4 regions of the Stappia sp. ABD4_338 genome follow, and region 2 is predicted to be linked to each of the others. Evidence: predicted binding sites of a transcription regulator. Region 2 holds the regulator's gene; each other region holds the start of a gene.
What was found. Region 2 encodes PhoB, which activates phosphate uptake and scavenging genes when phosphate is short. Its sites were predicted from a motif close to TGTCATNNANCTGTCAT; they were not measured.
Positions count from the first base shown of each region.

Region 1: the regulator PhoB is predicted to act here: its motif matches at 3,203-3,219, upstream of phnC (phosphonate ABC transporter ATP-binding protein).
Region 3: the regulator PhoB is predicted to act here: its motif matches at 1,825-1,841, upstream of ACYX4S_RS00695 (YdcH family protein).
Region 4: the regulator PhoB is predicted to act here: its motif matches at 2,287-2,303, upstream of phnC (phosphonate ABC transporter ATP-binding protein).

Region 1 covers NZ_CM149982.1:441,963-446,858, reverse strand. The annotation lists gene phnE (phosphonate ABC transporter, permease protein PhnE) at 1-201, opposite strand, end outside; gene phnE (phosphonate ABC transporter, permease protein PhnE) at 212-1,201, opposite strand; gene phnD (phosphonate ABC transporter substrate-binding protein) at 1,281-2,204, opposite strand; gene phnC (phosphonate ABC transporter ATP-binding protein) at 2,303-3,136, opposite strand; gene ACYX4S_RS01905 (DapH/DapD/GlmU-related protein) at 3,247-3,867, opposite strand; gene phnL (phosphonate C-P lyase system protein PhnL) at 3,880-4,611, opposite strand; gene phnK (phosphonate C-P lyase system protein PhnK) at 4,614-4,896, opposite strand, start outside.
Region 2 covers NZ_CM149982.1:2,917,728-2,922,623, forward strand. The annotation lists gene argF (ornithine carbamoyltransferase) at 1-507, opposite strand, end outside; gene ACYX4S_RS13105 (acetylornithine transaminase) at 507-1,706, opposite strand; gene ACYX4S_RS13110 (GcrA family cell cycle regulator) at 2,163-2,687, shown strand; gene phoB (phosphate regulon transcriptional regulator PhoB) at 2,799-3,497, opposite strand; gene phoU (phosphate signaling complex protein PhoU) at 3,601-4,305, opposite strand; gene pstB (phosphate ABC transporter ATP-binding protein PstB) at 4,382-4,896, opposite strand, start outside.
Region 3 covers NZ_CM149982.1:155,618-160,513, reverse strand. The annotation lists gene ACYX4S_RS00705 (acyl-CoA synthetase) at 1-907, shown strand, start outside; gene ACYX4S_RS00700 (EF-hand domain-containing protein) at 1,057-1,518, shown strand; gene ACYX4S_RS00695 (YdcH family protein) at 1,623-1,799, opposite strand; gene ACYX4S_RS00690 (YdcH family protein) at 2,151-2,372, shown strand; gene purE (5-(carboxyamino)imidazole ribonucleotide mutase) at 2,544-3,056, shown strand; gene ACYX4S_RS00680 (5-(carboxyamino)imidazole ribonucleotide synthase) at 3,061-4,164, shown strand; gene ACYX4S_RS00675 (MATE family efflux transporter) at 4,249-4,896, opposite strand, start outside.
Region 4 covers NZ_CM149982.1:1,380,953-1,385,848, reverse strand. The annotation lists gene ACYX4S_RS06390 (ferritin-like domain-containing protein) at 1-649, shown strand, start outside; gene ACYX4S_RS06385 (peptidoglycan DD-metalloendopeptidase family protein) at 778-2,178, shown strand; gene phnC (phosphonate ABC transporter ATP-binding protein) at 2,344-3,210, shown strand; gene phnD (phosphonate ABC transporter substrate-binding protein) at 3,285-4,292, shown strand; gene phnE (phosphonate ABC transporter, permease protein PhnE) at 4,423-4,896, shown strand, end outside.

The DNA of each region.
Region 1 (4,896 bases), 1.9 Mb from region 2:
GGCAATATCCCAGTTGGCTTCGCCCAGCACCTTGCCGATGGCGAAGAACCACCAGCAGTACAGCGCATAGAGGACAGCGGCCGAGACGATCAGGACCGGTCGCGCCCGCCTCCAGAACGACGGCGCGAAGACCTGGGGGTTGCGCCTTGCGATGTCGTCGATATCGGCGGCGGAGAGGGAGGAAACGGTGGTCGCGGACATGGCTCTTTCCTCAGGCTCCGAACTCGAAGGCCTGGTTGCCGACAAGGCGCTTGCGCAGGTAGGCGGACAACTGGTCGACCGCCACGATGGTCAGGAACAGCAGGAGAACGATGGCCAGCGTCTTGGCTTCGTGACCACGGCTGATCGACAGGCGCAGCGCCTCGCCGATACCGCCGCCGCCCACCGCGCCGATGATGGTGGAGGCGCGCACGTTGATCTCAAGTCTGAGCAGCGCATAGCTGGTGAAGTTCGGCATGACCTGGGGAACGATGCCGTACCAGACCCGCTCCACCCAGTTTCCGCCGGCCGCGCGCAGCCCCTCGTCGGGGCGCATGTCGGCATTTTCGACCACTTCGAAGAACATCTTGCCGAGCGCGCCGATGGTGTGGATCGAGACGGCGAAGATCGCCGGGATCGGACCGATGGTCAGGATCGCGACCATGAAACCGGCGATCACGATCTCGGGAAAGGCGCGCAGGAACTCCATCAGGCGGCGCACCGAACCGCGCAGCCACGGATTGCGGACCATGTTCTTCGCGGCAATGAAGCAGAACAGGAAGCCGAACACGAAACCGATTAACGTCGACAGGATCGCGATGTTGAGCGTCTCCAGCATCTTGTAGAAGTATTCCGGGATGTAGAAGCTCCCCCACAACGGGATGCTCCCTTCCGGGTAATTGTACTTGAGGCTGCCGTCGTAATAGGGCGAGGGAAGATCGAAGAGCGCGCGCCAGACCTCAAGCGGATCGCGCGGCGCCAGATCGATGAAGAAATCAAAAAAATAGGGCAGACGATCGAAGAACTTGCCCGCATTGGTCTCGTTCGCGAACCACAGCGAACCGCCGAGCGTGACGAGGAGCGCGACAAGGCCGGCCACCGTGTAGAGACGGCGGCGCATGGTCTGCTCGCGCCAGTGGCGCTCCACCATGGCTCCGGCGGCCGAAAGGCCGTTGTCCTGGGAAGGTCCGTCGGGACCGTTGGAAAGCGTGGCGAACGCCATGGTCGGAAATCACCGGTCAGGAAGAAACGAGAACGGGCGCCGGCCGGACACTCCGGCCGGCGCCCGCGTGAGGCAGCCCTTACGAGCCGATCTTCGCCTTGCGGGCGGCGACGATCGCCTTGTAGAAGTCGGCGTTCACTGCGGTGTAGCCCTTGAAGTCACCGCCCTGGATGGCGGAGAAGCACTCCGGATCGCTCTCCGGCAGCGCCACCATGAACTCCTTGAACTTGGTCTTGGTGTCGGCATCGAGCGAGGTGCGGATGACGATCGGACCGTTCGGGATGAGTGGCGACTTCCACAGCTCGACCAGGTCGTCCATGTCCAAGATGCCCTTGTCGACCATCTTGCGCAGGTTGCCGGAGGTGTAGCCGTCCTTGAAGTCGCCCACGCCGGAGGCCCAGGTGGTGCCGGCGTCGAAGGTGCCCTTCACGACTTCGAGAACCAGGTTCTCGTGACCGCCACCGAAACCGGTGGACGCGAAGTACTCGTCGATCGGCGCGCCGGTCGCGTCCGGCAGCGTCACGGACGGAACCAGGAAGCCGGAGGTGCTGTCGGGATCGGCGAAGCCGAGCTTCTTGCCCTTCATGTCCTCGAGCGACTTGATGCCGCTGTCGGCACGCGCGACCATCACCGAATGATAACCGGTGGAACCGTCGGTCTGGACGGTGGTCAGGATCGGCTCGACCGCGTCCTTGTTCTCCAGATAGATCTTCGCATAGCCGGACGCGCCGAGCTCGGCGTAGTCCAGCGTGCCGCCCAGAAGGCCCTGGATCACGCCGTCGTAGTCGGCGGCCGGGAACAGGGAAACCTTTTCCACGCCCAGCACGGCCGGGAGCTTCTCGGTCATGCACTGGAAGTTGCGCAGGCGGTCGGCCTCGTTCTCGCCGCCGAGGATACCGATACGGAATTCCTTTGCGCCCTGGGCCTGGGCCGGGGCGAGTCCGGCCGCAGCCGTCAGCATCGTGGCAGCAGCAACGGCGCCAAGAAGGATGTTCTTGAGCATTGACGTCTCCATGGGTGATCCGGATTGCCCGGTCTCTTCGTGTCTCACGCTTTGGTGCGCTGGCCGCGACGCGAAGGGCGGGCGGCCGATCCGCGTCCCTAGCCGGCGATGGCCGACTGCAGGACGGTTGCGGATTTCGGCGTCGCCGCCCGGGCGACGGAAAGGGATGTGGACGTGATGGCCTCGGAAAGTTCCTCCGATTCCGCGCCATAGATGCGCCGGGCCATTTCCGTTGTCAGTTCCTCCGGCGGACCGTCGAACACGACGGCCCCCTCCGACATGCCGATCACACGCTCGCAATAGGTGCGCGCGGTATCCAGCGTGTGCAGATTGGTGATGACGGTGATGCCCTCGCGCCGATTGATGTCGCGCAGCGCGTCCATCACCTTCTGGGCATTGAGGGGGTCGAGCGAGGCGATGGGCTCGTCGGCGAGCACCATGCGCGGCTCCTGCATCAGTGCACGTGCAATCGCCACGCGCTGCTGCTGGCCTCCAGAGAGGGTTCCGGCGGGCTGCAGCGCCGTCTGCGCGATACCCAGACGCTCCAGCGCGGAGATCGCCGCGGCGCGCTCGGCGCGCGTGAACAGACCGAGAAGATTGCGCGAGGTCGAGCGGTGATTGAGGCGCCCGAGCAGCACGTTGGTCAGGACATCGAGGCGCGGAACCAGGTTGAACTGCTGGAAGATCATGGCGCAGTCGCGCTGCCAGTTGCGCAACTCGCGTCCCCTGAGAGACGACACCTCGCGACCGTCGAACACGAGCCGGCCGCCGCTGGGATCGATCAGCCGGTTGATCATGCGCAGGAGCGTCGACTTGCCCGCGCCCGACCGTCCGATGACACCGACCATCTGGCCGTTGGGAATATCCAGCGTCACGGACTTCACCGCCGTGAAGGTCCCGAATGTGCGGGTGACGCCCTCGAGTTTGAACATGATCGCCCCTATCGTTCGAATAGGAGCCTGCGTAGCGTGCGAACATGACACTCAGTCTGCGGTTTGTTGAAGCTTGAATGACAATCCAAGCCTCTGAGAAATATTATAAATCACTCCGCATCGGCGTATTTCTCGAGGAACGCGGACGCATCCAGCGCCCGAAAATCCTCCAGCGTGTCCCGAAGGCGGGCGTGATCCCAGTCCCACCACGCCAGCCGCTGCATCCTGGCCGCGAGTTCCGGTGAGAGACGCTCGCGGATCAGCTTTGCCGGCACACCGCCGACGATCGTGAAGGGCGCGACATCGCGGGAGACCACGGCGCCCGCGCCGATCACCGCTCCGTCGCCGATGGTCACGCCGGGAAGCACGGTCGCGCCGTGGCCGATCCACACGTCGTGACCGATCCGCACGCGCCCCTCCCGCCGCCAGTCGAAGAAGGCGGCTTCCGGTTCCGCATCGTCCCAGTAGTCGTTGGCACGATAGGTGAAGTGATGCAGCGTCGCCCGCCATGTCGGGTGGTTCGTGGCATTGATGCGCACGGCCGCCGCAATGTTCGCGAACTTGCCGATTTCCGCGCACCACACGATGCCGTCCTGCATGATGTAGGAGTAGTCGCCGAGGTCCGTCTCGCTGACGCGGCAGCGCTCGGTCACTTCCGTGTACCGGCCGAGGCGGCTCGCCTCGACGATGGCCGTCTCATGCACGAGTGGCATTTCAGAGAGTTTCGTCATGGCCTTGCCCGCTCAGGCCGCGCGTGCCGGCGCGAAGGCCGTCACGTCGATGATGCGGTCGGCGACCGCCTCGCGCACTTCCTCGTCATGGAAGATGCCGACCTGAGCCACTCCGGCCGCCTTCTTCTCTCCGATCATCCCGATCACGATGCGCCGGTTGAGCGCATCCAGCGATGCGGTCGGCTCGTCGAGAAGCAGGACCGGATGGTCGGTGATGAAGCCACGCGCGATGTTCACGCGCTGCTGTTCGCCACCGGAAAAGGTCGCGGGCGGGAGCTGCCACAGCCGCTCGGGCAGGTTCAGCCGGTCAAGCAGAGCGGCCGCCCGCTCGCGCGCAACGTCCGTGGCGACACCACGCGCCACGAGCGGCTCCGCCACGACATCGAGCGCCCCCACGCGCGGCACCGTACGCAGGAACTGGCTCACGTAGCCGATCGTGTCACGGCGCACCGCGATCACCTTGCGCGGGCTCGCCGTCACGAGATCGACCGTTTCGCCGCCATGCGCGACGAGGATCTCGCCAGCGTTCGCGGCGTAGTTCCCGTAAAGCATCTTGAGAATGGAGCTTTTGCCCGCTCCCGAAGGTCCGCCAAGGACGACGCATTCGCCGGCCGCGACGTCAAATCCCGCGCCGCGCACCACCGGCAGCACGATGCCGCCCTGCAGATGCATGGTGAAATCCTTCGAGAGCCCCTCGACATGAAGGGCAAGATCGGGCGCCAGGCCCTTGCGGCTCGTGGTCATGGTCACACCTGGAGGATCGAGGAAACGAGAAGCTGGCTGTAGGGCGCCTGCGGGTCATCGAGAACGCGGTCCGTCAGGCCCGCCTCGACCACCTCGCCCCCCTTCATCACCATGATGCGGTGGGAGAGGAGCCGCGCGACCGCGAGGTCATGGGTCACCACGATGGCGGCAAGCCCCAGGTCCGAGACCAGCCCGCGCAGCAGGTCGAGAAGCCGCGCCTGCACGGACACGTCGAGACCGCCGGTCGGCTCGTCCATGAACACGAGACGCGGACCGGTGACCAGG
Region 2 (4,896 bases):
GGCCAGCACGTTGTTGCTGTCGCCGGTCCAGGCAACGGACCGCCCGGCGATCTTGCCGCGATGCTCCTCGAAGGTGAGCACATCGGCCATGATCTGGCACGGGTGGGTGAGCTTGGTCAGGCCGTTGATCACGGGGACGGTTGCGTTGTCGGCCAGCTCCTGCAGCGCTTCGTGATCCAGGATCCGGATCATGATCGCATCGACATAGCGCGACAGCACACGGGCCGTGTCGGCAATGGTCTCGCCGCGACCGAGCTGCATTTCGGCGCCGGTCAGCATCAGCGTCTCACCGCCCAGTTCCCGCATTCCCACGTCAAAGGAGATGCGGGTACGCGTCGAGGGCTGCTCGAACACCATGGCCAGGACACGGCCTGCAAGCGGGCCGTCGCCACTCACGCGCACGGGACCGCGCGCTTCCTTGATGCGGCGGCTTCCATCCAGGATGAAGCGCAACTCCTCGGCGTCGACGGTGGTCAGATCGAGAAAATGGCGGGGCTGAGCAGTCATCACTCGGCCGCTCCCTTCTTCATGTCGCTTTCCATGGCTTCCGCGGCGGTCTCGATACGGGAGACCGCTTCCTCGATCTCCTCCGCCGTGATCGTCAGCGGCGGCAGGATACGCAGAACGTTCTCGCCCGCACCGACGGCCAGCACGCCGGCGTTGCGGAAATGGTCGAGAAGCGCGGTGTTGGTCACACGGCACTTGAGGCCAAGCATCAGCCCCTTGCCGCGCAGGTCTTCGAAGATGTCGGGATGGCGGTCAACGACGCCGGAGAGCTTCTGCGTCAACAAAAGCCCCTTCTCGCGCACGCCCTCCAGGAAGCCGGGGGCGAGCACCACGTCGAGCACCGCGTTTCCGACCGCCATGGCGAGCGGGTTGCCGCCATAGGTCGTGCCGTGGGTGCCCGGCTGCATGCCGTCGGAGGCTTCCTCGGTCGCAAGACACGCGCCGAGCGGGAAACCGCCGCCGATACCCTTCGCGATCGCCATGATGTCCGGCGTGATGCCGGCCCATTCGTGGGCGAAGAGCTTGCCGGTACGCCCGACTCCGGTCTGGACCTCGTCAAGGATCAGCAGGATGCCGTTCTCGTCGCACATCCTGCGCAGGTCGCGCAGGGTCTCCGTGTCGACGGCGCGCACCCCGCCCTCCCCCTGGATCGGCTCGATCAGGATTGCGGCCGTCGTCTCGGAAATCGCGGCCAGCAATGCGTCACGATCGCCAAAGGGGACCTGGACGAAGCCGGGAGCCTTGGGACCGAAGCCCTCGAGATATTTCGCCTGTCCGCCGGCGGCGATGGTCGCCAGAGTCCGGCCATGGAAGGCGCCCTCGAACGTGATGACATCGACGCGCTCGGGCTGCCCCTTCACGTGAAAATGGCGGCGCGCGGTCTTGATAGCGCATTCGAGCGCCTCCGCACCGGAGTTGGTGCAGAACACGCGATCGGCGAAGGTCGCCTCGACGAGCTTGCGGCCGAACTCTTCCTGACCGGGGATCTGGTAGACGTTCGACACGTGCCACAGCTTCTCGGCCTGGTCCCTCAGCGCGGACACCAGAGCCGGGTGGCTGTGGCCAAGCGAATTCACGGCGATGCCGGCGGCGCAGTCGAGAAAACGTCGCCCGTCGGCCGTCTCCAACCACACCCCCTCGCCGCGCTCGAACACCAGGTTCGCGCGGTTGTAGGTCTGATAGAGAGATGAGCCAACCATTGCCGTCTTGCTCCTTGGTTGCCGGCGCCCTTGTCACAAGGCGCGTCATGCGTTTGGCCTGTCGCCGGATCTGTGGTGTCGGGAAGATCGCGGTGCCACGGGCAGCGCCTTCCCCCGAAAAGCACAGCGCCGCCCCGGAAGGCGGCACGACGATCGGACCGATATACACCGCGCATGCGCGGCAAAGTCAACGAAATAGCATGCGCGCACGACGTGCGCCCGCGCCGGTCACGCGCCGTTTGCTGGGGAAAACCTCAGCTATCCCCAAGTGAATCGGGCCGGAACCTTGCACCAAAAACCCGGCATATTGTAGGTTTTTTCCAGACAGACACGACATATCGTGTGCCTGACTCAGAATAGCCTCAAAATCCGGCAATTGGCGGGACACCTACCCGGTGTGCCGGCAAGGTTTTATTAACCATATGCCGGGTGGGCGACCAAGACGGAGTGTGACGCATGTCCTGGACAAGCGAACGTGTCGACCTTCTCAAGAAGCTTTGGCTGGACGGACTGAGTGCCAGCCAGATCGCTGCTGAACTGGGCGGGGTCACGCGCAACGCGGTGATCGGCAAGGTGCACCGTCTCGGTCTGTCGGGCCGGGCCAAGGCGCCGGCGGCGCCCGCCAAGGCGCGCAAGACGACGCGCCCTGCGAACGGCGATGCCCAGCCCTCCTCTCCGGCCGAGACCGGCGGCAGCGCCCCGCAGACCGTCGGCGCCACCGCGCTGAAGGTCGAGGCGACGCCCGCCCCCGCGCCCGTTGAAAAGCCCCGGGCGGAGGTCGTTCCGATCGCCAAGCGGGCCTCGATCCTCACGCTTACCGAGCGCACCTGCAAATGGCCGATCGGTGATCCGACGAAGGACGATTTCTACTTCTGCGGCAACTCCTCCGAACCGGGCGTGCCTTACTGCCCGTACCATTGCCGCATTGCCTATCAGCCCGCCAACGACCGTCGTCGCGACCGCAATTCCGCGACCGGTTGACCTGCATCACAGCGGCAAGCGAAAACGACAAAGGCCCGCGTGGATCACGCGGGCCTTTGTCGTATCGGTCACCCGATCCCGCCGGCGGATCGCTCCACCGGCGCCGGACCATCAGGAGGCGGCGGCGAACTGGTCGTTAAAGGCGTAGCCGGCTCCGCGCACGGTGCGGATCGGATCGACGGCCTTGCCGCGATTGATTGCCTTGCGCAGGCGCCCGACGTGAACATCCACCGTGCGCTCGTCCACATAGACGTCATGTCCCCACACGCCATCAAGGAGCTGTTCGCGGGAAAAGACGCGGCCGGGTGAGGTCATCAGGAACTCAAGCAGGCGGAACTCGGTCGGCCCCAGGTGGATTTCCCGGCCCGACCGGCGAACCCGATGGGTTTCGCGATCAAGCTCCAGGTCCCCCGAGCGCAGCAACGAGGAAACGACCTCAGGCTTGGCCCGGCGCAGCATGGCCCGCACGCGCGCCATGAGCTCGGGGATCGAGAAAGGCTTGACCACATAGTCGTCGGCGCCAGTGGCGAGACCGCGAATGCGCTCCTGCTCCTCGCCACGCGCCGTCAGCATGATCACCGGAAGGCGCTCCGTCTCGGAGCGCGAGCGCAGCCGACGGCACAGCTCGATGCCGGAAAGGCCCGGCAGCATCCAGTCCAGGATCATCAGGTCGGGCTGGTCCTCGCGCAGGCGGATATCCGCCTCGTCACCGCGCATACAGGTCTCGACCGTATATCCTTCCGCCTCGAGGTTGTACCTCAAGAGCATGGCAAGAGGTTCCTCGTCCTCGACAATCAGAACCTTCGGCATTCCCGCAAACCTCGTTTTTCGTTGTGGCGGACGGGGCGCCGGTACGTCCCGTCCGGGATCCGTCGCGTGCGGCGGCGCCTGACCGCGCACGCATAAAGCCGGATCAGACGCCGGTCTCGACGCCCATCTCGTCCTGCTTCTGGCGCTCCTCGAGCGGCTGGACACCCGTCGACATGTACATGACATTTTCCGCGATGTTGGTCGCGTGATCGCCGATGCGCTCGATGTTCTTGGCGCAGAACAGAAGGTGGGCACAGATCGAGATCTGACGCGGATCCTCCATCATGTAGGTCAGGAGTTCACGGAAGATCGACGTGTAAAGCGCGTCCACCGCGTCATCGCGATCGCGCACCGCCTCGGCGGCCTGGGCATCCCGCGCGCCATAGGCATCGAGCACGTCCTTGAGCTGCTCCTGCGCAAGCTCGGACATATGCTCCACGCCAAGCGCGAACTTCTTGCTGTCGAACGAGCCGTCGATGGCGATGACACGCTTGGCGATGTTCTTGGCCAGGTCGCCGACGCGCTCCAGGTCGTTGGAAATGCGCATCGCCGAGATGACATCGCGCAGGTCCTGTGCCACCGGCTGGCGGCGGGCGATGATGAGGATCGCCTGTTCCTCGACCTCGAACTGGAGCTGGTCGACGCGCTTGTCCTGGGCAACGACGCGGCGCGCGACTTCCTTGTCGAGACGCACGAGCGCGGTGATGGCCTCGCTAAGCATGGCCTCCGCGAGGCCGCCCATCTCGGACACGCGTCCGGCGATCGCCTTCAGTTCCTCGTCGAAGGATGTGACGGTATGGCTGGTCATGTCTGGTCTCCCTTGCGGGCAAGGGCCTGGGACGGTCCCGGGCGACGGCGCATGACGCCCCGCCCGCTCCCTGTCCTCAGCCGAAGCGGCCCGTGATGTAGTCCTGCGTGCGCTTGTCGGTCGGGTTCGTGAAGATCTCTTTCGTATCCCCTTCCTCGACGAGATTGCCGAGGTGGAAGAAAGCGGTCCGCTGCGACACGCGCGCGGCCTGCTGCATGGAGTGCGTCACGATCACGATGGTGAAATTGGCGCGCAGCTCGTCAATCAGTTCCTCCACCTTGGCGGTGGCGATGGGATCGAGCGCCGAGCAGGGCTCGTCCATCAGGATGACCTCGGGGCTGACCGCGATGGCGCGGGCGATGCACAGGCGCTGCTGCTGCCCGCCGGAAAGGCCCGTACCCGGCTCGTAGAGACGGTCCTTGACCTCCTCCCACAGGCCCGCCTTCTGCAGGCTCGAGGCAACAATCTCCTCCAGCACGGACTTGCTCTGGGCAAGGCCGTGGATGCGGGGCCCGTAGGCCACGTTGTCGAAGATCGACTTGGGGAACGGGTTCGGCTTCTGGAACACCATACCGACCTTGGCGCGAAGCT
Region 3 (4,896 bases), 1.6 Mb from region 2:
CCCCTGGTCGATCTCGGTGGTCGCGGGCACGCATGTCTGCCTGCGATGGGTGCGCGCCAAGCCGATCTGGGACCTGATCGCCGACGAGGGCGTCACCCACCTGTGCGGCGCCCCCATCGTCATGTCGACACTGCTCAACGCTCCCGACGCCGACAAGCGCGACCTTAAGGGCCGGGGCGTGGAGTTCATGACCGCCGCCGCGCCGCCGCCCGAATCGGTTCTGGCGGCCATGCGCGAGGCCGGCTTCAACGTGACCCACCTCTACGGCCTGACCGAGGTTTACGGACCCGCCGTCGTCAACGAGTGGAAGGACGACTGGAACGACCTGCCCGCGGAGCGCCAGGCCGCCCTCAAGGCACGCCAGGGCGTGCGTTACGTGGCGCTGGAGGGCCTGTCGGTCATGGACCCGGTGACCATGGAGCCAGTGCCCGCCGATGGCACGACGCTCGGCGAGGTCATGTTCCGCGGCAACGTCGTCATGAAGGGCTATCTGAAGAACCCGGAGGCAACGGACGAGGCCTTCGCCGGCGGCTGGTTTCATTCCGGCGATCTCGGCGTTCTCCATCCGGACGGCTACATCCAGCTCAAGGACCGTTCCAAGGACATCATCATCTCCGGCGGCGAGAACATCTCCTCCATCGAGGTCGAGGACGCCCTGTTCCGCCACCCCGACGTGATGGCGGCGGCCGTCGTCGCGCGCCCGGACGAGAAATGGGGCGAGACCCCTTGCGCCTTCGTCGAGCTGCGGGCGGGATCGAGCCTCACGGCGGAAGCGCTCATCGCCTTCTGCAAGGAGCATCTGGCCGGCTACAAGGTGCCGCGTCACGTGGTCTTCACCGAACTGCCCAAGACCTCGACCGGCAAGATCCAGAAGTTCGTGCTGCGCGAGATGGCCAGGTCGGCCTGACCCCGGCCATCGCGAAACCGCAACGCCTGCGACGGGGTGCCGCGCCATCGGCACCCCGTCGTCGTAGTAATATTCCAATGTTCGAAACTTGCATCCTCAACGGGCCGACATGGCCCGACACGGCCCCGACGGGGCAGAAGGAGCGACTCATGACACGTCTTCACGCAACGCTCGCCCTCCTCACATTTGCCGGCGCACTCGCCAGCGGACCGGTTACGGCACAGCAGGGAATGGGTCAGGGAATGGGTGGCGGCAGCATGGCCGCGCGCATGGAGATGATGGACGAGGACGGCAACGGCTCGGTCTCGCTCGAGGAGGTGCTGCGCCACGCGGAGGACGTCTTCCATGCGATGGATGCGGACGGCGACGGCAAGCTGACCATGGACGAGTACATGAGCGTGCGCATGGGCCCGCAACAGGGCAACAATCCTGCGATGCAGGCGCGTCGTCAGGAGGAGAAGGCCGCCCGCTTCGCGCCCATGGACACCGACGGCGACGGCATGCTGAGCCTCGATGAATTCCTGGAGGGCGCCAGGGTTCGTTTCGGCGCCGCCGACGGCAACGGCGACGGCAGTCTCGCCGGCGTCGAGTGGCGCGCGTTCCGCTTCTGAAGCGTGGCACCTGGCCCCTGAAACACAAAAGCCGCGGCAAGGCCGCGGCTTCTGTTGGGGGGAGCCCGTTCCATCCGGACGGGCCTCGCGTCAAAACGCAATCTTCAGTGAAGAGTGTCCGTGCGGATCTTCTCGATCTCGTCCTTGAGCAGAAGTTTGCGACGCTTGAGCGATGCGATTTCCAGCGAGTCCATGCTCGGATGGCGCATGGCCTCCTCAAGCTCACGCTCGAGGTCTGAATGGCGCTTCTCAAGCTCGACGAGATGCGACTGAAGGGACATGAAATCCTCCTTGTCTTTCGCGTTGACGACAAGAGTGTGACACAGCGAATTGGCGCTGTCGAACAGTTCCGGACCCATGGATGCCGCTACGTTAGCAATTCCTTTCCATGGCGATATTGTGGCCTGAAGCAGCCTGAACGAACACGCTTTTCCCTACCGTTTTCCCCCATGTCGGGCTATCCTGAGGCGCGGGCGTCGCGCGTGCCGAATGCGGCACGAGGACCCTTGCGCGCGCGTGTCCGGTCCCGCAACCGAATGGCGCATCCCGCCTGTCGCACGACGGCGCGGGCACGCGCCATCCCGGGTTGCAAGGGTCAGGCGCAAACAACGCACGGCGTATGGAGTGGCGGTATGGATGCAGGCATTGACGGCGGCCAGGACGACAAGTCGGTTCGCATGGAGCTCGCACGGCTCCGGCAGGAACATCGCGACCTCGATACGGCCATCGACGCCATGAGCCTGACCGGTCGCTCCGACGCCCTTCAGCTCCAGCGCCTCAAGAAGAAGAAACTCGCGTTGAAGGACCGCATCTCGACGCTCGAGGACAAGCTGCTTCCCGACATCATCGCCTGAAATCGCCCGGGCACGAACGCATGTCCCGCCCCTGACGGGCCGCGCGAGGCCGTCGCCTGCCATGCCCTCTTGCGCGCAAGGGCACTCTGCCTATAGTGCGGAGCCTTCCGGGACCCGGCGGAACGCTCCGCCCGATGCGGAGCCGGCCGCACGCAAGACCAGGGGGTATGGATGCGCGAAGACACGCCGAAGGTTGCCATCATCATGGGCAGCCAGTCCGACTGGCCGACCATGAAACACGCGGCCGACACCCTGGACGCGCTCGGCATTTCCCATGAGGCACGCATCGTCTCGGCCCATCGCACGCCCGAACGGCTTTACGACTTCGCGCGCGGCGCGCGCGGCGAGGGTTTCCAGGTCGTGATCGCGGGGGCCGGCGGCGCGGCGCACCTGCCCGGCATGGCCGCCGCGATGACGCCGCTTCCCGTCTTCGGCGTTCCGATCGAAAGCCGCACGCTGAAGGGACAGGACAGCCTGCTCTCCATCGTGCAGATGCCGGCCGGCATTCCCGTCGGCACCCTGGCCATCGGTCGCGCCGGCGCGGTCAACGCGGCGCTGCTTGCCGCCGCCGTCCTGGCCCTGACCGACGAGGCGCTTGCCGGGCGTCTCGACGACTGGCGCGCACGGCAGCGCGACGCCGTCGCCCTTCACCCCGTCGACGAGCCCGCACAAGGCGGACACTGAGCCCATGAGCGCACCCGATCCCCTCCGCAGCCTGTCTCCCGGAGACACCATCGGCATCCTCGGTGGCGGCCAGCTCGGCCGGATGCTTGCCCTTGCAGCGGCTCCGCTCGGCCTGAAGACCCACGTCTTCTGCCCCGACCCCGGCAGCCCCGCCTTCGATGTCGCCGCGACCCACACCATCGCCGCCTATGACGACACGGCGGCACTGGAGCTTTTCGCCGCCTCGGTCGACGTGGTGACCTATGAGTTCGAGAACGTTCCGGGCCCCACGGCCGAGCATCTCGCCGCCCGCGTTCCGGTCCGCCCGGGGCCACGCGCGCTTGCGGTTTCCCAGGACAGGCTGACGGAGAAGACCTTCCTGCGCGAAACCGGCATTCCCGTTGCCGGGTTCGAGGCCATCGACGAGGCGGGAGCGGTCGCCCCGGCCCTTGCCCGGCTTGGCGGCAAGGGCATCCTCAAGACGCGGCGCATGGGATACGACGGCAAGGGGCAGACGCTGGTCGCCTCCGCGTCCGAGGCGGCGGGCGCCTTCGGGCGCATCGGACGCGCCCCGGCGATCCTGGAGGCCTTCATTCCCTTCGAACGCGAAGTCTCGGTGATCGCCGCGCGCGGTCTCGACGGCACCCTGCGCGCCTATGACGTGGCGGAAAACGTCCACCGCGACCACATCCTCAAGACCTCGACCGTGCCGGCCGCCATCGATGCGGACCTTGCCGCCGAGGCGCGCGACATCGCCGAACGCATCTGCGCGGGCCTCGAGTATGTCGGCGTCATCGGCGTCGAGTTCTTCGTGCTTCCCCAAGGCGCTGAGAACAGGCTGCTGGTCAACGAGATCGCGCCGCGCGTGCACAACTCCGGCCACTGGACGGAAGCCGCCTGCCACGTGTCCCAGTTCGAGCAGCACATGCGCGCCGTCGCCGGCCTGCCGCTCGGCGCCGTGGATCGTCACTCGGACGTGGTGATGGAAAACCTGATCGGCGACGAGGCCCGGACCTGGGCCGCCATTCTGGCCGAACCCGACGCGCGGCTCCATCTCTACGGCAAGGCGGAGATCCGCGCAGGGCGCAAGATGGGGCACGTCAACCGGCTGCGCCCCTTGCGCGCCTGACGCCGCCTCACTGTCCCGATAGACGATACGAAAAGGGCCGCGGGACATGGTGTCCGCGGCTCTTTTCGTGTCCGACAGCCGCGTTCAGACGAGGCCGAGCCGCTCGCGCCAGGCGAAGCGCCAGAGCGTCAGCACCGAGACGAAGGCAAGTCCCGCCGCCAGCCCCGACCATAGGCCTATGCCGCTGAAGCCGAGCGGGAAGGCCAGCACATAGGCGAGCCCGAAGCCGACGCCCCAGTAGCCGATGACCGCGAAGACCATCGGCATCCACGTGTCGGAGAGCCCGCGCAGCATGTTGCCGCCCATGACCTGCGCCCCGTCGAACACCTGGAACAGGGCCGCCACCGCCAGATACGATACGCCGAAGGCGAGCACGGCGGCCGCGTCCGGGTTGTCGAGATCGAGAAAGAGCGCGACGAACGGCTCCGGCCTGACCCAGAAGGCCACCGCGCACAGACACATGAACAGCGTCGCGACGACGAGCGCCGTCCAGCCGGCGCGGCCCACGCCCTCCCTGTCGCCCCGCCCGGCGGCGAGCCCGATGCGGATCATCGCCGCCTGCGCCATGCCCAACGGCACCATGAAGGAGATCGAGGCAAGCTGCAGGCCGATGCCGTGCGCGGCCAGTTCCACCGTTCCGATCCACCCCATCATGACGGAGGACGCGGAGAAGAGGCCGACCTCGGTCAGAAGCGTCACAGCGATCGGCCAGCCAAGGCGGACGATCTCCGC
Region 4 (4,896 bases), 1.5 Mb from region 2:
GGACGAACCCGTTCTGCTGCCCCCGCGCGAGATGCCCAGGCGCGCTGTCGGCGGGACCGCCGGCCGGGTCGCGCTGCTGCACTCGCTCGCCCATATCGAGCTCAACGCCGTGGATCTCACCTGGGACATGGTGGGCCGCTTCGCGCACTGGCCGCTGCCGCGTTCCTTCTTCGACGACTGGGTGCGGGTGGGGCTGGAGGAAGCCAAGCATTTTTCGCTGCTGCGCCACCGGCTCGGCCTGCTCGGCTCGCACTATGGCGCCCTGCCCGCCCATCACGGGCTGTGGGAGGCGGCGGAAAGCGCCGGCGACGACCTTGCCGCCCGCCTCGCCGTCATCCCGTTGGTGCTCGAGGCGCGCGGCCTCGACATCTCCCCGCCGATGATCGAGAAGGCCCGCGCGGTGGGCGATGACGACACGGCAGCTATTCTCGAGATCATCTATCGCGACGAGAAGCATCATGTCGCCTTCGGCGCGAAATGGTTCCGCTTTCTCTGCGACCGAGAGCGCACGGACCCCGAGCCCCGCTTCCAGGCGCTGGTGCGGACCCATTTTCGCGGCGGACTCAAGCCTCCCTTCAACGACAGGGCCCGCTCCGAGGCCGGACTGACACCCGGCTTCTACAGGCCGCTTGCCCGTCTCGTCGGCTGACCCTCGGCATTTCCGGCTATCGAAATGCGAGGTGATTAGTTTTTGTTAACCTTAATCCCTTCTAATCGGGACGTGTTTTTGGAGCGTCGTGTTGTGGCGCTTCCGACGGAAAACGGGTCCGGAGAGTAATGACGGGACACGGTGACTATCCCTCGCGTGAGTTCGGCAGGCGCAAGGAGCCGCATCGGGTCATTATTGCCCGGGGCGACAACGTGCGCAGCTTCACCATTTCGCCCTGGCTGGCGGGTGTCGGCACCGTCTGCGGCCTCGCCCTCGCCCTGGGGTATGTCGGCGCCACCGCCTATCTGGTTCTGCGCGACGACATCATCCAGGCTTCGGCCGAGCGCCAGGCCGAGATGCAGCTTTCCTACGAAGACCGGATTTCCTCGCTGCGCTCGCGCATCGATCAGCTCACCAGCCGCCGGGTTCTGGAAAAGCGCTCCATCGACGAGCAGATCGAGGAGGTCGTCGCCCGTCAGCGCGATCTCGACCAGCGCCAGGCCGACGTGGCCCGTCTGATCGCCCGGGCCGCGCGCACCGGCATCCGGGTCGCCGCTGCAAGCCCCCTGCCCCCGGCGAAGCCGGAAATCGACGCGCCGCAGCTCGCCATGGACACGTCGGCCTCCGACGCGCCGCCCGCCATCGGCGGCACGCCCGAGCCCATCGAGATTTCGCCGGTTCTCAGCCTGCGCGGCACCAAGAGCGACTACGGGCCCGCCGCCGCGGCGGCGGCGGCCCAGGCCGCCGGTCATCCCGCGCGGCCGCTGCGCGACCTTGGCGGGGACAGCGCAAGCGCCGATGCCACGCCGGCCCGCGCGACGGCACCGACCGATCAGCGCACCGACCTTCTGGAAGACATGAACGCGACGCTCGCGCGCATGGACGACGAGACCACCATGGCGCTCGACGTCATCGCCGTCACCGCCGAGCGGGACGCGAAGACCATCACGGCCGCTGCCGACACCCTGGGGCTCAAGCTCGCGGGCACCGCCAGGGGCGGGCTCGGCGGCCCCTTCGTGCCGCTTGGCGACGTCGGATTCGACAAGCGACTGGACCGGGCAAGCTCCGCGCTTGAGCGCCTCGAGACGGTGAAGACCGCCGCACGTGGCATTCCGCTTGCAGCCCCGCTTTCGGGCGCCGCCACCTCCTCGGGCTTCGGTCCGCGCCTCGATCCCTTCCTCGGCCGCATGGCCATGCACACCGGGCTCGATTTCCGGGGCGCCACCGGCACCACCATCAAGGCCCCGGCCCCCGGCAAGGTCGTCTTCGCCGGGCGCAACGGCGGCTACGGAAAGTCGGTCGAGATCGAACACCCCAGCGGCGTCACCACGCGATTCGCCCACATGAGCCGCGTTTCGGTCACCAAGGGCGAAACGGTCGGTCTGGGCGAGACCATCGGCTATGTCGGCTCAACAGGCCGCTCCACCGGTCCGCACCTGCACTACGAAGTGCGCATCAACGACCGCCCGATGGATCCCATGCCTTTCATCAAGGCCGGCAGGAAACTCTCTCCCCTGCTTCGCAACTGATCCCGGCAAACGCCGCCACCCGACCCCGTTTCTTGCGCCCCGGACCTCGCATCCGGGGCGTTTTTGCATGTGATCCGGGGCAAGTCCTCCCTCGCGAAAAACGCCAATCGTCATGTGCCTGAAACACAGTCCGCCTAACCGGACCGTGCAAGGAGGACACGGACGATGTCAGCGATTGAAGTCAGATCGGTCTCGAAGACGTTCGAGCGCGGCAAGCCCGTGCTTCGGAACGTTTCCTTTTCGGTCGCCGAGGGAGAGATGGTGGCGCTCATCGGCGCGTCCGGCTCCGGCAAGTCGACCCTGCTGCGCCTGTTGTGCGGCCTCGAGACCATCGACCGGGGCGCGTCGAGCGCCCTGTCGCTTCTGGGCCGTGACGTGCAGCGCGACGGGCGGCGGACGGGCGACGCACGCCGTCTGCGCCGGGACGTCGGTGTCGTCTTCCAGCAGTTCAATCTCGTCAACCGGCTGAGCGTGCTTGCCAATGTCCTGGCCGGCCGCCTCGGCAAGACGCCGGCCTGGCGCGGCACCCTCGGCCTGTTCACGCGATCGGACCGGATCCGCGCCCTGTCGGCCCTGGAGCGGGTCGGCATCGTCGATTTCGCCCGCCGCCGCGCCTCGCGGCTTTCAGGCGGTCAGCAGCAGCGCGCCGCGATCGCGCGCACGCTGACCCAGGAAGCCCGCCTCATCCTCGCCGACGAGCCCATCGCCTCGCTGGACCCCGCCTCCGCCGACACGGTGATGGAGACCCTGTCGCGCATCAACCGCGAGGACGGCGTGACCGTGGTCGTCTCCCTGCATCAGATCGATCACGCCTTCCGCCATTGCCGGCGCATCGTGGCGCTGAAGGCGGGAGAACTCGTCTACGACGGCCCGGTCTCAGGCATCGACCGCGCCACCCTTTCCGACCTCTACGACAGCGAAAGCCTGTCGGACACGGACATTCCCGTTCCGGCACACGCCGGCACCGCGCATGGCGCCACGCCAAGCGCGCCCGCATTTCCGGACCGCATCGCAGCCGCCACGAGCGCCTGAGCGCGGATCCCAACAAGAGCGGCACAAACGCCAGCTACCTCTATCCCAAGCGACTTGAAACCCAGGAGCCCCACATGCTGAAGACCGTTCTCGCGGCCGCGACGCTCGCCATGACCGTCACGACCGGCCCCGCCTTCGCCCAGGACGCCGGCCAGATGCCGTCCGTCATCAATTTCGGCATCATCTCGACCGAAAGCGCCTCGGTGCTCGAGGAAAACTTCAAGCCCTTCCTCGACGACATGTCCGCCTCCCTCGGCGTCGAGGTGAAGCCGTTCTTCGCCTCCGACTACGCGGGCGTGATCGCCGGCATGGGCGCCAAGCAGGTCGACGTTGCCTGGTTCGGCAACAAGTCCGCCATCCAGGCCGTGGACAAGGCCGGCGGCGAGGTCTTCGCCCAGACCATCAAGGACAACGGCGAGCGCGGCTACTACTCGCTGCTCATCACCCAGAAGGACAGCCCGCTCAACTCGCTCGACGACGTGCTGAAGTGCGACAAGACGCTGACCTTCGGCAACGGCGATCCCAACTCCACCTCGGGCTACGCGATCCCGGGCTACTATGTGTGGGCCCTGAACGGCAAGACGCCGGAAGAGTGCTTCGCGCGCGTCACCGCGTCCAACCACGAGGGCAACGCCCTTGCCGTGGCCGCCGGCCAGGTGGACGTCGCGACCAACAACACCGAGTCCATCTACGCCCGCCTCGCCAAGTCCAACCCGGACGCCGCCGCCCAGATCAAGGAAATCTGGCGCTCGCCGCTGATCCCCTCCGACCCGATGGTCTGGCGCGCCGACCTGCCGAAGGCCGCCAAGGAGAAGATCTACTACTTCTTCATGCAGTACGGCCGTTTCGGCGACATGGAGAAGGTCAAGCGTGAGCGCGCGGTGCTCGCCAATCTCTCCGACGGCTGGGGCCCGTTCCTCGCCTCTTCCAACGCCCAGCTTCTCGACGTGCGCCAGATCGAGGCGTTCAAGGCAAAGCTGAAGGCCGAGGCCGCCAACGACGCGGAGGCCATCAAGGCCGCCGACGCGCTCCTCGCCGATCTGGCCGCCCAGGCCAAGATCGTTGGCGAAGGCGGCTACTGATCCCGCATTCCCTCGCGGCGCGGTCCCTTGCGGATCGCGCCGTTTCTCTTGCGACACGGAAACGGCCCCTTCCGGGCCGTTCCGCCCGTCCGGCCCGCCTTCGGACCGACCACAAGGACACGACACAGCCATGCACGCGCACCCCGAGCCCTCAGCCGCCGCGCCCTCCCCGGCCGTCCTCGCCGCCCTGCGCCCGCAATGGTCGAGCCTGCTTGGCACGGCACTGGTGCTTGGCGTGATCGCGCTTCTGCTCGGCCTGTCCTGGTATCCGACCGAGATGAACAACTGGACGCGGCTGTTCCAGGGCAACGACTTCCTGTCGAGCATGGTCGCCCAGTTCCTCGCGCCCGACTTTTCCAACCTGCCGCTCTACATCCGCAAGATGATCGAGACGGTTCAGATAGCCCTCTGGGGCACGGTGCTCGCCATCATCTTCGGCGCGCCGCTCGCCCTGCTGGCCTCGTCCAACATCGCCCCCGCCTGGGTGGTCTTTCCCATGCGCCGGCTGATGGACGCGAGCCGCGCCATCAACGACCTGGTGTTCGCCGTGCTCTTCGTGGCCGTGGTCGGTCTCGGCCCCCTGCCCGGCGTGCTCGCCATCTTC